3 regions of the Massilibacterium senegalense genome follow, and region 2 is predicted to be linked to each of the others. Evidence: riboswitches for the same ligand, from Rfam matches in the RefSeq annotation. Region 2 holds a riboswitch; each other region holds the start of a gene.
What was found. Region 2 has a riboswitch for S-adenosylmethionine ahead of BN1372_RS11350 (methionine ABC transporter ATP-binding protein). Riboswitches for the same ligand answer to the same signal wherever they lie in the genome.

Region 1 (7,151 bases), on a different contig from region 2:
ACAGTCATGAGGGGGGAGAGGAAATAGTGTTATTAGATGCTAATACACAATGGGTTTTAATAAGTACGCTTCTTCTTGGTATTGCGAGTGGAGTTTTAGGGAGCTTTGCTTACTTAAGAAAGCAAAGTTTAATTGGTGATGCGGTTGCTCATGCTTCCTTACCCGGTATTGCATTAGCCTTTTTATTGATTGGTGAAAAAAATCTTTTATTTTTAATAATTGGGGCTACCGTAACAGGATTGCTTGCTACTTATTTGATTCAAAAAATTACACTGTATTCTCGGTTAAAAGAAGATACAGCTATTGCTCTAATATTATCTGTGTTTTTTGGAATGGGTATTTTACTTTTAACAAAAATAGCCCAAACTCCTTCTGGAAATAAAAGTGGATTAGATAGTTTTATTTTTGGAAAGGCAGCATCTTTAGTCGGTACTGATGTTATTGTGATGACATCAACTGCTTTTAGTATTGTAGTGGTTACATTACTTTTATTTAAGGAATTGAAAGTAGCAACATTTGATCCTGCGTTTGCAAAAGGAATTGGATTACCAGTTGGTTTTTTAAACTTTTTATTTCTATCGCTTCTCGTTTTAACAGTTGTTGTCGGTATTCAAGCAGTTGGTGTGATTTTAATGGCAGCTTTACTTATTACGCCAGCACTCGCTGCAAGATATTGGACTGATTCATTAGAAATAATGGTATCCATTTCGGGAGCAATAGGTGCTGTATCTGGTGTCATGGGGACATTGATTAGTACATTACGCACGGGGCTTCCAACTGGACCTTTTATTGTTTTAACTGCAACTACTCTATTTGTTATTTCGATGTTATTTGCTCCGAAACGGGGTTTAATTGCCAAAAGAGTGCGGAGACAAGAAAATGATAAACGTTTATTAAAAGAATCATTGCTTGTTTTTTTGTATAGTTTGTCAAGGGAACAAGTATCAGCTCTTTCTTATCAAGATGCTTCGTCTTCATTTTATATGAAAGGGAAGGCATTTAATAAATTAGTAGCGTTATTAGAAGAAGAACAATGGATTGTTACTACGTTGGATATGATAATGCTAACAGAAGAAGGGAAACAAACAGCAGAAAAATTAAAAATTATCCAAACGTTAGAGCAACTTCAAGAAATGTATCCGAACGAGTTCATGAAAGTAGAAAGTAGAGAACAATTAATCGAAAAAAATTTTCAGTCGTTACAACAAATGGTAAAAAAGGTGAAAGCGTCTTACCCTTTTATGAAGGCAGAATAAATAAAAGAAAGGAGGAGTGTCCTTGAGTTATGAAGGTTGGATTATTGCAACAGGTATTTTAGTTGGCGTGACTTGTGGAATAGTCGGTAGCTTTTTAATTTTACGTCAAATTGCTATGTTATCGGATGCGATTAGTCATACTGTTTTATTAGGAATTGTGTTAGCTTTTCTCATTAGTCAAAGTGTGAATGGCATGTATATGTTGATTGGTGCAGTTATTGTTGGATTACTGACCGCCTTTTTAGTTCAGCTACTTCATCAACTTGGAACGATGCAAGATGCGGCAATAGGTGTCGTATTTACAACTTTGTTTGCAATTGGTGTTATCTTATTATCGCTGTTTGTTGAAAATGTTCATTTAGATGTAGAGCATGCATTAATGGGGGAAATTACATTTGTTCCTTGGGATACCATCCAAGTTCCCTTTTTAGGAGATGTTCCCCAAGCTGTTGTTTTGCTCAGTAGTGTTCTTTTTATAGATTTACTAATAATTTTTTGTTTTTATAAAGAATTTAAGATTACATCCTTTGATCCAAATATGGCAGTAGCAATTGGAATTCCACTCATGTTTATTCATTACTTATTAATGGGTATGGTATCCATTACGACCGTTGCTGCTTTTGATAGCGTTGGTTCTATACTAGTAGTTGCTATGTTAATCGCTCCAGGAGCTACTGCTTATTTATTAACAGATAAATTGTCCGTTATGTTAGTTTTTAGTGCTTGTATTGGAACGATTGATGCTTTATTAGGATACTATGTTGCTAGTTATTTCGATGTTTCGATTTCTGGAGCCATGGCATCTATGGCAGGCTTTATCTTTTTACTTGCATGGCTATTTTCTCCAAAGTATGGTTTAGTTTCGAAAAAGATAGCACATCTTTTTTTATCAAAAAATTAGTGGACGTTGAACCCTCTTTAACAGGTAGTAAGACCCCAATAGTATTGAAACATAACGAAGCGGGGAATTAAGTTGCCGTAATAAGACGCCTAGTTGCAGACGCAAAGAGCACGCTTTTTTACTAGGAGCCTTATTGCTTTTTCGTTGAACAAACTCCTATTGCTTTCGAGATAATAAAAGATAGATAAGTGCATTAAACATTGTTAGGAGAAGGATGAAAGCCTCTACTGATAGAAGATTTCTTTATCGTAAATTTTACTTGACGTTTTTAATATTAACAAATATGATAAGAATAGATTGAATTAAAAAAACAGAATAATCAGTATTATCTTATCAAGAGTAGGTGGAGGGAATTGGCCCAATGAAACCCGGCAACCAATCGTTATTGCAAGATACGGTGCTAAATCCAACAGAAATTACATTCTGGGAGATAAGAGAGACACTCGTCCTTTATCTCTTTCATACATGATGAAAGAGATTTTTTTGTTTATTACGAAGGGAGTTGTAACAATGAGAATAGAAAGTGTGTTAGCGCAAATTGGTTCAACGATTGATAAACGTACAGGGGCAATTAGTTATCCTATTTATAATTCCACTGCATATAGACATCCCGCTTTAGGCGAAAGTACTGGATTTGATTATGCTCGTACAAAAAATCCAACGCGCTCTGTATTAGAAGAGGCGATTAAACAATTAGAAAAAGGAGATGCAGGTTTTGCCTGTAGTACCGGTATGGCAGCTATTCAACTTGTATTCTCTCTTTTTAGTCAAGGAGATCATTTAATTCTATCAGTTGATTTATATGGCGGCACATACCGGATTATGGAACAGGTAATGTCCCGTTTTGGAATTACTGCGACATATGTAGATACGAATGATATAGAAGCATTAGAACGAGCACAAACAGGACAGACAAAAGCTATTTTTATCGAAACGCCAACCAATCCACTTATGATGATTACGGATTTGGAAAAGGTGAGCAGTTGGGCGAAACAGCGTCAACTTCTTACAATTGTAGATAATACGTTGCTAACATCATTTTTCCAGCGACCGATAGAACATGGTATTGATATTGTGGTCCATAGTGCCACAAAATATTTAGGTGGTCATAATGACGTATTAGCAGGCTTAATTGTAACAAAAGGAAAAGAACTTTCAGAAAAAATGGAATTTTTACAAAATACAATTGGCTGCGTGTTAGGTGCGCAAGATGCTTGGTTATTGATGAGAGGGATGAAAACTTTAGCATTACGGATGGAACGACATGAAGAAAATGCTACAAAACTAGCGAAATATTTAAAGGTACATCCTTTAGTGAAAAACGTTTATTATCCTGCAATCGAAACACACCCAAGGTATCATACTCATCATAAACAATCTTCTGGAAATACAGGGATCTTTTCATTTGAAGTAGTGGATGTAGCATTAGTTGAACCAATTTTACGACATGTTCAATTGATTTCTTTTGCAGAAAGCCTAGGTGGAGTAGAGACGTTATTAACGTATCCTGCGATTCAAACGCATGCCGATATTCCAGAGGAAATTAGACAGGAAGTTGGTGTTAGTGATACGTTATTACGTATTTCTGTCGGAATTGAACATATAGATGATTTAATTCAAGATTTGGACCAAGCGTTAAAAGAGGCAGAATTTGAATGGAAAGTGAAGGTAACGATAAATGAAAAATAAACAACGATTCGAAACGAAAAATATTCATTATGAAGGTGCGATTGACGAACGAACAGGCGCATCTAGTACGCCGATTATTCAAGCATCGACATTTCACCAAACAGATGTATTAAATGGACAAGAATTTGATTATACTCGATCCGGAAATCCGACAAGAAAAGCATTAGAAGCGTATATTGCGCAATTGGAAAGTGGAAACTATGGGTATGCATTTGCTTCTGGAATGGCGGCCATTTCTAGTGCATTGATGATTTTATCTAGTGGCGATCATATCGTTTGTACAGAAGACGTGTACGGAGGGACGTATCGTTTATTAACGACCATTTTACCGAGAATGAATATTGAAACAACCTTTGTGGACATGACTGATATAGAAGTGATAAAAGCAGCAATTCAACCGAATACAAAAGTGATTTACATGGAAACTCCATCTAACCCTACCTTAAAAATAACGGATATGAAGGGCGTAGTGGAAGTTGCGAAAGAACGGAATGTTTTAACGATGGTAGACAATACATTTATGACCCCGTATTATCAACGTCCTTTAGAACTTGGTGTCGATGTTGTTTTACATAGCGCTTCTAAATTTTTAGGCGGTCATTCTGATTTAATCGCTGGATTAGCGGTTGTAAATGACAAAGGGCTCGCGAACAAAATCAAACAAATGCAAAATGGATTAGGAAATATGCTCGGTGTACAAGATTCTTGGTTATTAATGCGTGGGATGAAGACATTGTCTGCTCGGATGAGTATTCATGAACAGAATGCTCGAAAATTAGCAAACTGGTTGTCAGGTCATCCAAAAGTACAACACGTCTATTACCCAGGGTTAACTAATCATCCACAACGTACCATTCACGAACAGCAATCTAGTGGATATGGAGCAATTGTGTCGTTTGATGTAGGAAATGAAGAAAAAGCGTTACAAGTAATGAACCAAGTAAAGATTCCGATTGTCGCGGTATCACTTGGTGCAGTGGAGAGTATTTTATCGTACCCAGCAAAAATGTCTCATGCAGCAATGCCAAAAAAAGTACGTCATTCTCGTGGTATAGGGGATGGCCTCTTGCGTTATTCGGTCGGAATTGAAAGTGTGGATGATTTAATTCGTGATTTGGATGAAGCGTTACAAACGTTATAACGGCTTTTCCCCTTTACTTTTTTTAGCAAAAATTTTATTCTAAATAAAAGGGTAGAAGTTTTTTGTTCAGAAAGAAGGAATAAGCATGATCTATTTTTTAATCGGTATTGGAGGAATGATTGGTAGTCTTTTGCGATACGGATTAAGTCTGTGGATGACAACGATGTTTCCATCTTCTTTTTTTACTGGAACGATGATTGCAAATAGTGTCGGTTGTTTTTTTTTAGGATGGTTAACGAGCCGAACAATGAAAACAAATCGTTTTTCTCCGCTTTTAACAAAAGCAGTAGGTACAGGGGTTATCGGTTCATTTACGACGTTTTCAACATTTAGTATGGAAACGGTGGAACTATGGATGAATCATGAAGTTCTTCTTGCTTGTTTCTATTGTTTCATTAGTGTGATAACAGGCTTTTTCTTTGTTTTCTTCGGTTGGACGTTAGGTGGAAAAGAGAAGGTGACATTATGATAGAAGTAATAATGGTTGCCATTGGTGGTTTTTTTGGTGCAATGCTTCGGTTTTTTATTAGTCAAAAATGGAATGCAGGAAAACGTAATCTTCCAATCGGGACGCTATTTGTCAATACTGTGGGTTCTTTTTTACTCGGAATAGTGACAGGTTTAGCTGTTTCGAATACGCTGTCTTTATTGCTTGCAACAGGATTTCTTGGCGCATTCACAACGTTTTCTACATTTTATGTAGAATTATTTCAATTACGAAAAGAAAAAAAGTGGCTCTTTTTCTACGGTTTTTTAAGTTACATCTTAGGAATCCTGCTTGCTTTTATTGGCTTTATCATTGGACATTCATTATAAACAACACGTGTAGCAGTAGGTTAGCTACACGTGTTCTACTTTTATAGAAAATAGTTAGAGGCGACGTCAGCGATAGAAGGTGGGAAATGCATATAGATTGCATCTACTAGCTGTTGATTCGTTTGAAAAGGAACGATAGTTTGTTGGCCGTCTATCCATTTTCGTTTTACTCGCTCATTATTAATAGAAATCGTTCCGTTTGAGAGCGTTTGGGTAATCATGAGTTTTGTACGAAACGAAGAGCATTCGTGTGTATGAATACGTGTTTTTATTCTATCCAGTTCACCCCAAGGAACGGTAACAGGATGAAAGGCATACAAAATGGTCCATTGTTTCTCTTCTTGTTTTTGCATGACAATCGTTCCTTGTTCGGTTTGTTCTGATTTTAGACGATACAATCCAAACGGGGAAGTGACACTTGGTCCGTCTAATTGTAACGGTGCTAACGCTAAATTATTACCTGTTCCATTGTCGATGACGTACAGTTTTTCGTCCTTTTTCCATATAATAATCGCGTGGGCATGCGGGACATTCCAAGTACCATCAGATTGTGTTGTACCAATTGCGAGGGTTACTGGAACGTGTAAGTCTTTCAAAATGAGATACATAAAAGCATTGATTTCATAACAAAGACCACCGCGCCGACGAACTAAAAATTTATCGATTAAAAAGTCTTTCGTAATCGGACCAATTTCGTTTCTTAATACATCTAAATTTTCAAAAGGAAAATGAGCAGAAAAGAGACGTTGAATGGCGCGAATGTGTTGGAAACTACCGCGCTGTTCTTTCGGTACTAGTTGGTTACAAGTTTCTAAAAATGAGGCGTACATATCATCATCCTTTCAACCATAATAATAGCAATATATTAATGAAAATAAGATAAAAAAGCAAATGAACCGTATCCTAAAAAGAGAATACGGTTCATCGGTTATGCATGTTTTTTGTTCGTTTGCTGTATCCACCATGTAGTGAATATAATTAGTACTAACAAGATAATTTGAGGAATAATTGTTTCGATTGTTGGATAAAAGCCTAGTAAATCTACAAATGGTAACGAAGAAATCGTACTTGTCGGAATGACATTGGCAATTTGTAGAGCGTGAATGCTTACCCCGAGAATTTTAAAGGCTAGGAAATAAATAAAAATCGTTGCGACGGTGAAAAATGGTCGAATCGGAATTTTTACACTATATTGGAAAAGAATAAATCCAACAACAAGTAAAATAAGGGTAGCAATACCGATTCCTAATACTAAATCATTTAACGACATAGAAGGTGCCATTCCTACATAAAAGATAATCGTTTCAGCTCCTTCTCTAAAAATAGAAAGGAAACTAATAAACGCCAT
Region 2 (7,151 bases):
CCCCAAGGAGGAGACGAATAATGACAAAAGACACAAGTGAGTATCAATTAGAAACATTAGGTGTACACGCAGGACTGCCGAAAAACGAAGGAACAAACGCACATGCACTCCCAATTTATTTAACCAATGCGTATCTTTTTAATAGTGCCGACCATGCTGCTAATTTATTTTCATTAGCAGAACCAGGAAATATTTATACTCGATTAATGAATCCGACAACAAGTGCTTTTGAAGAAAGAATTGCAGCAATGGAAGGTGGCGTCGCAGCTTTAGCTGTTGCAAGTGGTAGTGCAGCGATTACATATGCCATTTTAAATATTGCAGGTGCAGGCGATGAAATTGTGTCATCTGCTAATGTATACGGTGGAACGTTTAATTTATTCCAACATACATTACCGAAGTATGGAGTAAATACAACATTTGTAGATCCAACTGATTTAGAAGCAATCAAGGCAGCGATTACACCAAAAACGAAAGCAATTTATGCAGAAACAGTTGGGAACCCAAGCTTAAACGTATTAGATATTGAAGCAGTGGCAGCTATTGCACATGCAGCAGGTATTCCGTTAATTATTGATAACACATTTGCTTCTCCGTATTTATGTCGCCCAATTGAATTCGGTGCAGACATTGTTGTTCACTCTGCAACAAAATGGATTGGTGGGAACGGAACAGCAATGGGTGGTGTGATTGTCGATGGTGGAACATTCGATTGGCATTCTGATAAATTCCCAGGTTTTACAGAGCCAGACTCAAGCTATAACGGAGTAGTATTTGCAGATTTAGGCGCACCAGCATTTGTAACAAAAATTCGCGTACAATTACTACGGGATACAGGTGCAGCGTTAAGTCCGTTCAATGCGTTTTTATTATCATTAGGTGCAGAAACATTACACGTTCGGATGAAAGAACATGTTGCTAATGCACAAAAACTAGTAGAATATTTAAAAAATCATCCAGCTGTAAGTTGGGTATTGTATCCTGGCAGTGAGGATCATCCTTCTTATGAATTAGCGAAAAAATATTTACCAAAGGGTGCAGGTTCTGTCGTTGTATTTGGTATTAAAGGTGGGCGTGCGGCTGGACGTGAAGTCATTAATAATGTGAACTTATGGTCACACGTTGCCAACGTTGGGGATGTGAAAAGTTTAATTATTCACCCAGCAAGCACAACGCATTCGCAATTATCCGATGAAGAATTAAAAGAAGCTGGTGTAAAAGACGATTTAATTCGTTTATCTGTCGGAATTGAAAATATTGATGACATTGTGAATGATTTAGAACAAGCAATTGAAAAAGCAACAGGATTGAAAAGTCGCGCTTAAGATTGACACCCTAAAGTTATCGTGCTAAAATTTTTCTCATGTTCTTTAACAACATCATATCGCTTATCGTGAGAGGTGGAGGGACTGGCCCTATGAAACCCGGCAACCGGCAAATATCATTTTGACAAGGTGCCAATTCCTGCAAGGCTTATAGCTTTGAAAGATAAGGTTAGTATTGTTTAAAATAGCCTTTCTGTCTTTCCGAGCAGAAAGGCTTTTCTTATAATAGAACTATTGGGAAGAATATTATTTAAGCAAGGATGTGAATAAGCATGATCAAACTTGAGGGGATCAAAAAAATCTTTGCTACAAAAACAAATACGATTCATGCAGTAGATGACATTAACTTAGAAATTTCGAAAGGTGAAATTTTTGGCATCATTGGATATAGTGGTGCAGGAAAAAGTACCCTTATTCGGATGTTAAATATGCTAGAGAAACCAACGAGTGGATCGGTTGTTGTAGCAGGAAAAAATATGGCAAAATTGAGTGGCGGTGAGTTGCGCAAAGCACGGCAAGAAATCGGGATGATTTTTCAACATTTTAATTTACTTTGGTCACGGACGGTAAAAGAAAATATTGAATTTCCATTAGAAATCGCAGGAGTAAAAGCAGAAGAAAGAGAGAAACGAGCATTAGAGCTTATTGAACTAGTAGGATTAAAAGGTCGAGAACATGCGTACCCTTCTCAACTATCTGGTGGACAAAAACAACGGGTAGGTATTGCTCGTGCATTAGCAAACCAACCGAAAGTACTGTTATGTGACGAAGCGACAAGTGCATTAGACCCGAAAACGACAGATGACATTTTAGATTTACTTGTTGATATTAACAAACGTTTCGGCATTACGATTGTATTAATTACACATGAAATGCACGTTATTCGAAAAATTTGTCATCGTGTTGCAGTGATGCAAGCTGGTAAAATTGTCGAAGTTGGCAACGTGTTAGATGTTTTTCAACATCCAGAACAAGCTATTACCAAAGATTTTGTTAATCAAGAAGTACAAAGTGACGAACAAAAAATGACGATAGATGAACTGCAAATAAAATATCCAAATCAATATATTTACAAACTATTATTTTTAGGAAATGCTGTCGAACAACCAATCATGAATGATTTAATTCGTCAGTTTGATATAAGTGTAAACATTTTACAAGGAGAAATTGCCCGCACACAAACAGGTGCATACGGTAGTCTTTACGTACAAATGGATGGTCAAAAAGAAATCGTCCAACAAGCAGTTCAATTTTTGCAAAATCATCAAGTAGAAGTGGAGGTGGTGAACAATGTTAACTAAATTGTTACCGAACTTCACTGATATGGTCTGGGAGAAAATGTGGCAAGCGACAGGTGAAACATTGTATATGACGTTTATTTCCGTCATTGCGACGTTCTTTTTCGGTATTATATTAGGACTATTACTTTATTTAACAGCCAAAGGGAACATGTGGGGAAATCGTGTGATAAACGGAATTGTTTCTGCATTTGTCAATGTGTTTCGGTCTATTCCGTTTATCATTTTAATTATTTTATTATTACCGATCACGACTGCTATTTTAAAAACGATGCTCGGAGCAAACGCGGCACTACCAGCGTTAATTTTAGGAGCGGCTCCATTTTACGCAAGAATGGTGGAAATTGCATTGCGTGAAATTAACAAAGGAGTAATCGAAGCTGCGCAGTCGATGGGAGCATCGAATGGTCAAATTATTTTTAAAGTATTGCTTCCAGAAGCAATGCCAGCACTTGTTTCCGGAATTACGGTAACGGCTATCGCACTTGTTGGATACACGGCAATGGCTGGTGTGATTGGAGCAGGTGGTTTAGGAAACTTAGCCTTTATGGAAGGATTCCAGCGTAATCATATGGACGTGACAGTCGTTAGTACGATTCTTATTTTAATTATTGTATTTATCTTTCAAGCGATCGGTGACTTCATCACTAATCGTATTGATAAACGATAACCAAGGAGGATAGGAAAATGAAAAAAATACTTTCATTATTATCAATTGCAGTGTTAACGTTTGTTTTAGCGGCATGTTCAGGAAATGCAAAAGAAGATAAAAATAAATTGGTCGTGGGAGCAACAAACGTACCGCATGCGGAAATTTTAGAACAAGCTAAACCGTTATTAGAAAAAGAAGGCATTGAATTAGAAATTGAAACATTCCAAGAATACGTCTTACCGAATAAAGCATTAGCACAAAAAGAATTAGACGCAAACTTCTATCAACATAAACCGTTTTTCGAAAAAAAAATAAAAGAACATGGTTATGAATTTGAAGATGCAGGTGGCGTTCATATCGAACCAATCGGTATTTATTCTAAAGAATACAAAAAGCTTGAAGATGTAAAAGACGGAGCAACGGTTATTTTAAGTAACTCTGTTGCAGACCATGGTCGTGTATTGTTATTACTACAAGAAAAGGGATTAATTACTTTGAAAAAAGGGAAAACAATCGATGCAACGTTTGAAGATATTGCGAAAAACCCGAAAAATTTAACATTTAAATATGATATAAACCCAGAATTATTACCAAAAGTGTATGAAAACAATGAAGGTGATTTAGTCATTATTAATTCAAACTTTGCATTAGATGCTGGATTAAACCCAATGAAAGATGCGATTGAAATTGAAGATGAAAATTCTCCATATGTAAACATCGTAGCAGTGCGTAAAGGTGATACAGACGATGAACGTATTCAAAAATTAATGGAAGTACTTCATTCCAAAGAAATCCAAGATTGGATTATTGAAAAATATAATGGTGCGGTTGTACCAGTAAATAAATAAGTAGATGGAAAAGTTCATTCCTTTTCAGTAAGGAACGAACTTTTTTTGTTACAGAAATGTGACGAATCGCTTCTTAACTGCAAAAAAGCGACAATGCACGTAAAAATCCATGCAATTGTAACGATGAGCGCGTTCGTTTTAAAATTTTTCACTCCTAGAGGATGAGAGGAGTTCTGAAGGATAGTGAAGCTGTTTTTGTTGTGGTATCTGTTCGTGTTATGATGAAATAGACAAATTCAGAAGGGATGGATACCATATTCGAAAATTTAAATTACATTATACCGAGAGTATGGAAAAAGCGATGCATCAAGCACACGGAATGGGTTATGAGGAATATGCACGCTCATTAGACAACGTTATTCAAGTGGAGAAAACACGAGAAAAACATTACTACGAAAGTAAACAAGTTGTAGCAGACGCAATGACATTGCACGCTTAGGAATAAAAAGGCTAGCACTTTTGCTAGTCTTTTTTTATTTCTAAAAAAATATGTACGTTTTCTTTCTATATAAATGAGTGAAAAGATAGGATATCAAAGTGAAAATAAGGTAAACTAAAAAGGGTAGTGATGGAAACATTTTAACGTTCTAATCTTTTTTCGAAGAATTCTTTTTCAAACAATACAATCGAACATGTAAAAAGTACTTCTAACCGTTGGTGGGAGTACTTTTTAAATATTTTTATTTAAAAAGTATCATTATAATGTTTAAGGTTGCTTATCCTACTGTTATATTATAAAATGGTATTGAGAATGAATTGAGAATAAATTTTTTAAAATTATGCAGGTAAGGTATCATTTGAAATACATTGGAGGTAATGTTTATGTCATCACATTTAGTTGTTAAGGATCTTCATGTTTCTATTGAAGGGAAAGAAATCATTAAAGGATTAAACCTTGAAGTAAAAGGCGGAGAAGTGCACGCGATTATGGGTCCAAATGGTACAGGGAAATCAACGCTTTCTTCAGCGATTATGGGACATCCTAAATACGAAGTAACAAGTGGTTCTATCACATTAGATGGAGAAGACGTGTTAGAAATGGAAGTAGACGAACGCGCTCGTGCAGGTTTATTTTTAGCGATGCAATATCCAAGTGAAGTAAGTGGCGTAACAAATTCAGACTTCTTACGTTCTGCTATTAACGCACGTCGTGAAGAAGGAGAAGAAATTTCTTTAATGAAATTTATCCGTCAAATGGACAAACGCATGGACCTTCTTGAAATGGATGAATCATTTGCTCATCGTTATTTAAATGAAGGATTCTCAGGTGGGGAGAAAAAACGGAATGAAATTCTTCAATTAATGATGATTGAACCGAAATTTGCTATTTTAGACGAAATTGACTCTGGTCTAGATATCGACGCATTGAAAGTAGTATCTAAGGGTGTAAACGAAATGCGTAGTGAAAACTTTGGCTGTATTATGATAACCCACTACCAACGTTTATTAAACTACATTAAACCAGATTATGTTCACGTAATGATGAACGGACGAATCGTAAAATCTGGTGGTCCGGAATTAGCAGAAAAATTAGAAGCGCAAGGATACGATTGGGTAAAAGAAGAGCTCGGGTTTGTGGATGAAGTTGCGAACGAAGAAGCGTAAGCGGTAAGGAGTGATGAAAATGGCAGTGGAAGAGAAATTACAATTTGATGAAGCGTATATTCGTCAATTTGCATCCAAACGACAAGAACCGGCTTGGATGGTGGAAAGACGAGTAAAAGCATTAGGTTTAGCTGAAACGGTTCCAATGTTAAAACCAGAAAAAACGAAAATTGATAAATGGAATTTTACCCAATTTAATCATACATCTGAAGTGAAAAATAATGTAACACGTGAAGATTTACCAAAAGAATTAGATGCATTATTGGATGATGAACACGGTGCTTCTAATGTACTTGTTCACCATAACGGTCATCTTGTATATTCGAAATTATCCAATGAGTTAGAAGAACAAGGAGTTATTTTTACAGACATTCAAACAGCTGTAACGAATCACGAAGACCTTGTTAAAAAATATTACATGACAGAAGCAGTAAAAGCGGATGAACACCGTCTTACAGCACTTCATGAAGCATTAATGAATGCAGGTACATTTTTATATGTTCCGAAAAATGTAGAAATTGACGTGCCATTACAAGTGGTTTCCTACATTGATGACGAAAATTACGGTTTCATGAACCATGTATTAGTAGTAGCGGAAACATCTAGTTCTGTAAACATCGTAGAAAACTACATTGCAACTGAACAAGTAAAATCAACAGCGAATATCGTAGTAGAAGCAATTGCACAAGAAAATGCAAAAATCGTTTACGCATCGGTGGATGAGTTTGCAAAAGAGATGGTGACATACGTAAATCGTCGTGGTGTTGCAAAACGAGATGCTCATATTTACTGGGCTCTTGGTCAAATGAACGATGGAAATACGATCTCTGATAATACAACATATCTAGAAGGAGATTCTTCTTTTGCAGATACAAAAACAGTAGCAGTCGGTCGTGGAAGCCAAAAACAAAACTTTGTTTCTCGTGTATACCACATCGGAAAAGGATCAGAAAGTAATATGACCTCCCACGGTGTAATGAAGGATGAAGCAAGTGCGATTTTTAACGGAATTACGAAAATCGAACATGGTGCTTCTAAATCAAATGGGGAACAAACAGAACGTGTGTTAATGTTAAGTGAAAAAGCACGTGGAGATGCAAACCCAATTCTTTTAATCGATGAAGATGATGTAATGGCAGGGCATGCTGCGAGTGTTGGGCGTGTAGATGAGTTGCAGTTATATTATTTAATGAGTCGCGGGATTAAACGCCAAGAGGCAGAACGATTAATTATTCATGGATTCTTAAATCCAGTAGTAAGTGAACTACCTATTGAAGGAGTAAAAAATCGCCTTGTTGACGTAATAGAAAGGAAAGTTCGCTAATGAATGTGAAAGAAATTCGTCAATACTTTCCCATTTTAGATCAAAATGTGAATGATCAGCGTTTAGTATATTTAGATAGCGCAGCAACTTCACAAAAAC
Region 3 (7,151 bases), 700 kb from region 2:
TTAATGCCGCACCACCGATTAACATTGGAATACTAATATTTGCTTGTTTTAAATCTTGTGCAGTTAAAACCATCTGTTGCGCTGATTTTACTAACAATCCGGATAATCCAAGCGCATCTGGTTTTTCACGTTTTACCGCTTCAATTAATTCATTGGGTGGTACTTTAATTCCAAGGTTAATTACTTCAAATCCGTTATTCGATAAAATGATTTCCACTAAATTTTTTCCAATATCATGCACGTCGCCTTTAACGGTGGCTAATAATATTTTACCTTTTCCAGCATCCTCAGAAGCTTCCATGAATTGTTCTAGATGTGCAACGGATGCTTTCATCACTTCTGCACTTTGTAGTACTTCTGCAACAATTAATTCATTATTATTAAATAAACGACCTACTTCCGCCATTCCAGTCATTAATGGTCCATTAATAATATCTAATGGTTGATTATATTTTTTTAATGCCTCATTTAAATCATCAATTAATCCTTCTTTTGTTCCTTCTACTACATAACTAGAAATCCGCTCCTCTAATGGTAAATTTTTCTTTTCATCAATGGAACTTGTCGTTTTTTTGCCACGATACATCGCCGCAAATGCTGCTACCGTTTCTTGAGAGGTACGATACAGAATATCTTCTGAAAGTTTTTTCTCTTCTTCTGGAATCGATGCATATCGTTGAAGCTTCTCTGTATTGACAATGGCATAATCGAGACCAGCTTTTGTACACTCATATAGATAAACAGCATTTAATACTTCTCGACCGACATTTGGTAAACCGAACGAAACGTTACTTACCCCTAAAATAGTTAAACACTCTGGCATTTCTTGTTTGATTAAACGAATTCCTTCGATTGTTTCTTCCGCAGAACCGATATATTGTTTATCCCCAGTCCCTACTGGAAAAACAAGTGGATCAAAAATAATATCACTCGGCTTAATTCCATATTTATTTACTAAAAGATTATACGAGCGTTTCGCAATTTCTAATTTACGTTCGCGGGTAATGGCCATCCCTTGTTCGTCAATGGTTCCAACTACGACAGCTGCACCAAACTTTTTAACGAGCGGTAACACTTTTTCGAATCGTTCTTCCCCGTCTTCTAAGTTAATCGAGTTAATAATTGATTTTCCTTGTGTATATGTCAGGGCTTTTGCAATGACCTTTTCGTCTGTACTATCAATCATAAAAGGTACTTTTACTTTGTTTACTACTTGTTGTAAAAATTTCTCCATGTCTTCTAATTCATTACGATCGGGGTTTGCTAAACAAACATCAATGACATGTGCACCTTTTTTCACTTGCGCCCGAGCAATTTCCGCTGCTTCTTCATATTGTTCCTTGCTTATTAATTCTTTAAATTTTCTAGACCCAATCACATTTGTTCTTTCCCCAACAAATAACGGTCTCATAGAAGAATCATACACTAATGGCTCAATCCCAGAAACTGCATGTGGATGAAGTGTTTTCACTTGATGTGGTTGATAACGACTCATTGCTTCTCGAACAACGCGAATATGAGCAGGTGTCGTTCCGCAACATCCTCCCACGACATTGATCCATCCTTTTTCTGCAAATCCTTCTAATTTTTTCGCAAATGATTCTGGTGATTCGTGATAATGCCCTTCTTCATCTGGTAGCCCTGCATTCGGATAGACACTAATTCTTGTATCTGCTAATTCCGATAAAGAACGAATATGGTCACGCATAAATTCTGGACCTGTTGCACAGTTTAATCCAACTACGATTGGTTTCATGTGTTCTAATGATAAATAAAATGCTTCGATATTTTGACCAGCTAACGTTGTTCCCATCGGTTCAATCGTTCCTGATACCATAATTGGTAAAATGACATTCATATTCTGGAATGCTCGATCGATACCTAAATAAGCGGCTTTCACATTTCGCATATCTTGGCTAGTTTCAAGTAGCAATAAATCAACGCCACCCTCAATTAAACCTTCTACTTGCTCTTGATAAGTATCTATTAATTTCTCGAATGTTACTCCGCCTGTCACCGAAAGTGATTTGGTTGTAGGCCCCATCGCTCCAGCAACAAACCTTGGCCACTCCTCTGTTGAAAAATCCGTTGCTGCTTTTTTCGCAAGTTGCGCAGCTTTTACATTTATTTCTTTCGCTAAATGACTTAAATTATAATCACTTAAAACTAATGAAGTAGCTCCAAATGTATTCGTTTCAATAATATCTGCACCAGCTTCTAAATATTCTCGATGAATATGATCAATAACTTCTGGCTTCGTTAAGATTAAATATTCATTACATCCTTCATATTCCTCTCCCCCAAAATCTTCAGCCGTTAAATTAGCAGCTTGAATCATCGTTCCCATAGCCCCGTCCAGTACGAGAATTCGTTCATTTAGTTGTTTTTCTAATAAAGATACTCCCAATTGTTCTACGTCCTTTCTTGTTTGAAATTAAATCGATGCTAGTTTCTTACGGTCTTTTGCCTGAATAAACTGAGCAAGTTCAACTGTTAAATCATATCGATTAAATGGTGTAATTAAATAAATACCGTTAAAATACTCCAATGCTACATCTAAAAGTGATTTACTAATAGCTAAACTTTCTTTCGTTGCTTCTTCTTTTGTTTGACAACGTTTCATTGTCGTTAAAATATCTTCTGTTAACCGAATCCCTGGTACTTCATTGTGTAAAAATTCTGCATTTCGCGCACCAGTAAATGGCATAATCCCTAAATAAATAGGCGTTTGCAAATGTTTCGTTGCTTCATACACTTCGATAATTCTTTCTTCCGAATAAACTGGTTGTGTCATAAAAAAGTCTGCACCAGCTTCTATTTTTTTCTCCATCCGTTGCACTGCTTTTTCTACGTACTTCACATTCGGATTAAAAGCAGCTCCGACCGAAAAATCCGTTTTCCCTTCTAATGACTGACCAGAAAACGATAATCCTTCGTTTAGTTGTTTAATAAAACGGATCAATTCAAATGATGACAGATCATATACACCAGTTGCGCCTGGAAAATCACCTACTTTTGCAGGATCACCTGTAATGGCTAATATATCTCGAATCCCTAATGCATGTAGCCCTAATAAATGCGATTGTAATCCGATTAAATTACGATCGCGACAAGTGAGATGAACTAATGAGCGTATTTGATATTGCTGTTTTAAAATGGACGCCATCGCCATATTCGAAATTCTTGGGGTTGCTAATGAGTTGTCAGCCATTGTGATTGCTTCTACTCCCGCTTGATGCAATGCTTTTGCCCCTTCGATAAAAGGTTCCATGTTCACGTTCTTTGGTGTATCTAATTCCACAATGATGGATCGTTTCGTTTTTACAACCTCTTGAAGCGGAGCATCGCTACGTTTCCTCGTAACAGAAAGCGTTGCTGGCGTTGCTTTCGTTTCCTGGAATGATTTTTCTGAAATCGGCTTTAATTCCCGAACTGCTTCTGCCATATAGCGAATATGTTCTGGTGTCGTTCCGCAACATCCACCGATTAAACGAACGCCTTCTTTCACAAATTCTGTTGCCATTTCGCCAAAATATTTTGGATTTTCTGAATATGAGAATTTTCCGTCAATATATTGCGGTAAACTAGCATTTGGATATGCACTTAAAAAAGCATGATCAAAAATCGGTACTTCTTTAAACGACCGTAACATATGAAGTGGACCTAAACGACAATTTAATCCAACTACATCTGCCCCTAAGTCAATTAACTCTGCAAACGCGTCTTTTACTTTCTTTCCGCCTTGCAACACTCCTACTTCATGAAGAGATAATTGTGCAACAACCGGAAGGTTGGTTAATTTTTTTGCGACTTTCACTGCTATCTTTAATTCTTCTAAATCATAATATGTTTCAAATAAAAAACCATCTATTTGTTCCTGTGCTAACCAATACACTTGTTCTGAAATCATTTTTTCGAGCTCTTCTAATTCGTTATCACGTTTATGAAGAGCACGAATACCACCTACAGTTCCAAGAACAAACACTTCGTCTTTTGCCGCTTGACGAGCGATTCTAGCACCTGCTTGATTGATTTGTTTTGTTAACGCTTCGAGCCCATATCGTTGTAATTTTTCTGCATTGGCTGCGTATGTGTTTGTTTGGATAACTTGAGCACCTGCTTCAATATAGGCACGATGAATATTGTATATTTCTTCACTATGCGTTAAATTCATTTCTTCATAAGAACGATCTACCCCATGGGAATATAGCATCGTTCCCATTGCCCCGTCCGCAATTAAAATATCATTTTGTAATTTTTTTAACAACTCCATCTACTCACACCCTACTCTTTATTCTCCACACAAAAAAACCCTTCCTCTAGAAAGAAGAAGGGAAAATTCACATGACCTTCTTCTTATCTAGCTGGAATTAGCACCTTTACCTACTAGTAGGTCGGTTGCTGAGACGTCTTTGGGCCAGTCCCTCAGTCTCTCTTGATAAGAAGTTTAAACGAGCTATCCTATTAAACTTGTAATTAACAATACTATAACTGTGTGAAAAATTCAATCCTTTTTCATACAGAAAGTTTTTCTGTATGTTTTAACGCCATTTGTTCTTCGTTTATAAGTCGTACTTTATATAATACTAGCCACCATAATCCAAGCATAAATGGAACGATAAAATAAAGATAATGGTCAAACTTTAAGAATACATAATCAAACATACCATGCAACATAATTGGAAGTAAAAAGGATAAAGATAAAAGAATCTTTTTCTTTTTTCCTGTTTGAAATTTACCTTTTCCGACATAATACCCCATCACCGCACCAAATAACGCATGACCAGATACTGGTAAAAGCGCCCGCATAAAGGCAAAATCAATTCCATATACAAATAAATATAAAATATTTTCAATCGTAGCAAAACCTAATGATACACTTACTGCATACACAATTCCATCGAAAGGTTCGTTAAACTCTCCATTCTTATACACACCATACATTAAAACAAACCACTTCACACATTCCTCTAGGAAACCAGCTTGAAGAAATGCTTGTTGCCAATCACGAATAAATAGACCTTCTTGTATAAAAATATATTGCATAAACATAACAGGGAAAGTTAATAAACACCCAAACAAAAACATCCGAATAACAAGTGAAATCGGTTCGACGTATTTATCGCGCAAATAAAAATAACTAAGTAACGCAAACCCAGGAGCGATTCCTGCTGTAATAATCGTAATCATTTGTTCCCTCACTTTTATTATTTTATAACGATTTCTTCTGTTTCAAGTATATTAGCTTCATCAATTATAGCTAAAAAGAACAAAACTGAATGTTGATTCATCTTTCGTTGTTTGCTACTCTATCCTTCCAAAATAATCTTTCACCATTTTACTAGCTAGGCAGCACCTTAAAGAGCGAACAAAAGGAAATTAGCAAAATGAATATCCTTCCTTTTTCTTTCATTATAGCTTCTTTATGATGACATTTATTCTTTTATTTTAACAGATTATAGCTTCCTTTTTATGTTTTACACAAAATTTATTGGAAAACAAAAAAATCCTTGCCCATCTTTTAAAAAGGGCAAGGAACTTTTACACGTATTTTTTATTTAACACTCTTTTTCCATTATTTTGTTTGCAATCAGACCTCCGTGAAATCGGCCATTTTCAATAAAAATTTCATTTGCTTCATTACCTGCAGCAATAACACCCGCAATAAATAGATTTTCCACATTTGTTTCCATTGTTTCAGGATTAAAATGAGGTCTTCCAGTCTCTTGATTTTCGATTACTCCCATACTTTGAATAAAAGAATGATCAGGATGATAACCTGTCATCGCAAACACATAATCATTTTCAATAACAACTTCTTCGCCATTCTTTACATAGACAACTTCATGATCACGAATTTCTTTTATTGTTGCGTTAAACTCCATTTTTACTAATTCATTTCGAACGAGCGACTCAAATTCTGGTAATACCCATGGTTTAATACTCGAAGAATATTCACATCCTCTATAGACAACGGTTACACGGGCACCTGCTTTTTCAAGTTCTAACGCCGCATCAATCGCTGAGTTTTTCCCACCAATGACAACTACATCTTTATCGAAGTATGGATGCGCTTCTTTAAAATAATGAAATACTTTCTTTTTCTCTTCCCCTGGAACATTCATATAATTTGGGCTATCATAATATCCAGTTGCAATTACAACATACTCCGTATTATATCGTTCTTTTGTTCCATCTTGTTTTATCGTATACACATGGAATGAACCATCCACTTGCTTTTCTACTTTTTCAACCCGTTCATATGCATTCACACGAACTTCTTTTAATTTCACGACTTCTCGATAATACGCCAATGCTTGATTGCGCTTCGGTTTCCGTCCTTCAATGATAAATGGAACATCCCCAATCGCCAATTTTTCACTCGTGCTAAAGAATGTTTGATGCGTTGGATAACGGTAAATAGAATGTACCACATTTCCTTTTTCTATCACAAGCGGATTTTTACCTATTTTTTGAAGTTCGATTGCCGCTGATAATCCACACGGACCTCCACCAACAATAAGCGCATCTTCTTTTTTCATTGCAAAACATCTCCTAATAAATGATCTTTTCTACTTCAATGATAAGCTACATTCCTGCAACAAATAGGAATGAACACTCATACCGTTCAAACATATATGCATAGTTAATGATAGCAAAAAAACAAGAAATCTTCCATCAGTGAAGGGTTTGCTATTCTTCATTAAAGCATAGATGAACTGGTTTCACTATTATACAAGAGGCGAAGAGTGCTCGATTAACGACGGAGCTAAACTAGGAAGTGTAATCCCCACTCCGCTGTTTTCTAGTGCTACCTTACCTTTTTGAAGAGGGGATTCTTCCTATCCATTTATGAGAGATACATATACATTCCCTTATTTTTTTAATGACAACAGAAGGAATTGTTCAATCATGGCTTCATAACTTAAACCAATTACTTTGGCTGCATCTGGAAACAGACTAGTTGCAGTCATTCCTGGGAGCGTATTCACTTCTAAAATAACAAATTCCCCATTATCTTGTAACAAAAAGTCTACTCGTGAATACACTTCGCATCCTAATGCTTGGTGCGCTAAAATTGCTTGTTGTTTAATTTTTTTACTTAATTCTTCGTCTATAGGTGCTGGTACAATATGTTCACTCATACCCGG

Region 1: linked by a shared signal. The riboswitch ahead of BN1372_RS02475 (aminotransferase class I/II-fold pyridoxal phosphate-dependent enzyme) and the one ahead of BN1372_RS11350 (methionine ABC transporter ATP-binding protein) in region 2 are both predicted to bind S-adenosylmethionine.
Region 3: linked by a shared signal. The riboswitch ahead of BN1372_RS07875 (bifunctional homocysteine S-methyltransferase/methylenetetrahydrofolate reductase) and the one ahead of BN1372_RS11350 (methionine ABC transporter ATP-binding protein) in region 2 are both predicted to bind S-adenosylmethionine.

Annotation. Positions count from the first base shown of each region.
Region 1 covers NZ_LN831785.1:338,971-346,121, reverse strand. Annotated here, with positions in the region: gene BN1372_RS02490 (metal ABC transporter ATP-binding protein) at 1-10, shown strand, start outside; gene BN1372_RS02485 (metal ABC transporter permease) at 27-1,256, shown strand; gene BN1372_RS02480 (metal ABC transporter permease) at 1,279-2,157, shown strand; SAM riboswitch class I at 2,485-2,594, shown strand; gene BN1372_RS02475 (aminotransferase class I/II-fold pyridoxal phosphate-dependent enzyme) at 2,668-3,846, shown strand; gene BN1372_RS02470 (trans-sulfuration enzyme family protein) at 3,836-4,987, shown strand; gene crcB (fluoride efflux transporter CrcB) at 5,073-5,456, shown strand; gene crcB (fluoride efflux transporter CrcB) at 5,453-5,803, shown strand; gene BN1372_RS02455 (arylamine N-acetyltransferase family protein) at 5,845-6,633, opposite strand; gene BN1372_RS02450 (FTR1 family iron permease) at 6,732-7,151, opposite strand, start outside.
Region 2 covers NZ_LN831786.1:1,604,442-1,611,592, reverse strand. Annotated here, with positions in the region: gene BN1372_RS11355 (O-acetylhomoserine aminocarboxypropyltransferase/cysteine synthase family protein) at 21-1,325, shown strand; SAM riboswitch class I at 1,386-1,495, shown strand; gene BN1372_RS11350 (methionine ABC transporter ATP-binding protein) at 1,598-2,626, shown strand; gene BN1372_RS11345 (methionine ABC transporter permease) at 2,616-3,293, shown strand; gene BN1372_RS11340 (MetQ/NlpA family ABC transporter substrate-binding protein) at 3,311-4,123, shown strand; gene BN1372_RS15385 (YuzK family famiily protein) at 4,413-4,562, shown strand; gene sufC (Fe-S cluster assembly ATPase SufC) at 4,946-5,728, shown strand; gene sufD (Fe-S cluster assembly protein SufD) at 5,748-7,052, shown strand; gene BN1372_RS11325 (cysteine desulfurase) at 7,052-7,151, shown strand, end outside.
Region 3 covers NZ_LN831786.1:901,153-908,303, forward strand. Annotated here, with positions in the region: gene metH (methionine synthase) at 1-2,407, opposite strand, end outside; gene BN1372_RS07875 (bifunctional homocysteine S-methyltransferase/methylenetetrahydrofolate reductase) at 2,435-4,273, opposite strand; SAM riboswitch class I at 4,354-4,445, opposite strand; gene prsW (glutamic-type intramembrane protease PrsW) at 4,516-5,190, opposite strand; gene BN1372_RS07885 (YpdA family putative bacillithiol disulfide reductase) at 5,559-6,542, opposite strand; gene BN1372_RS07890 (D-alanine--D-alanine ligase) at 6,876-7,151, opposite strand, start outside.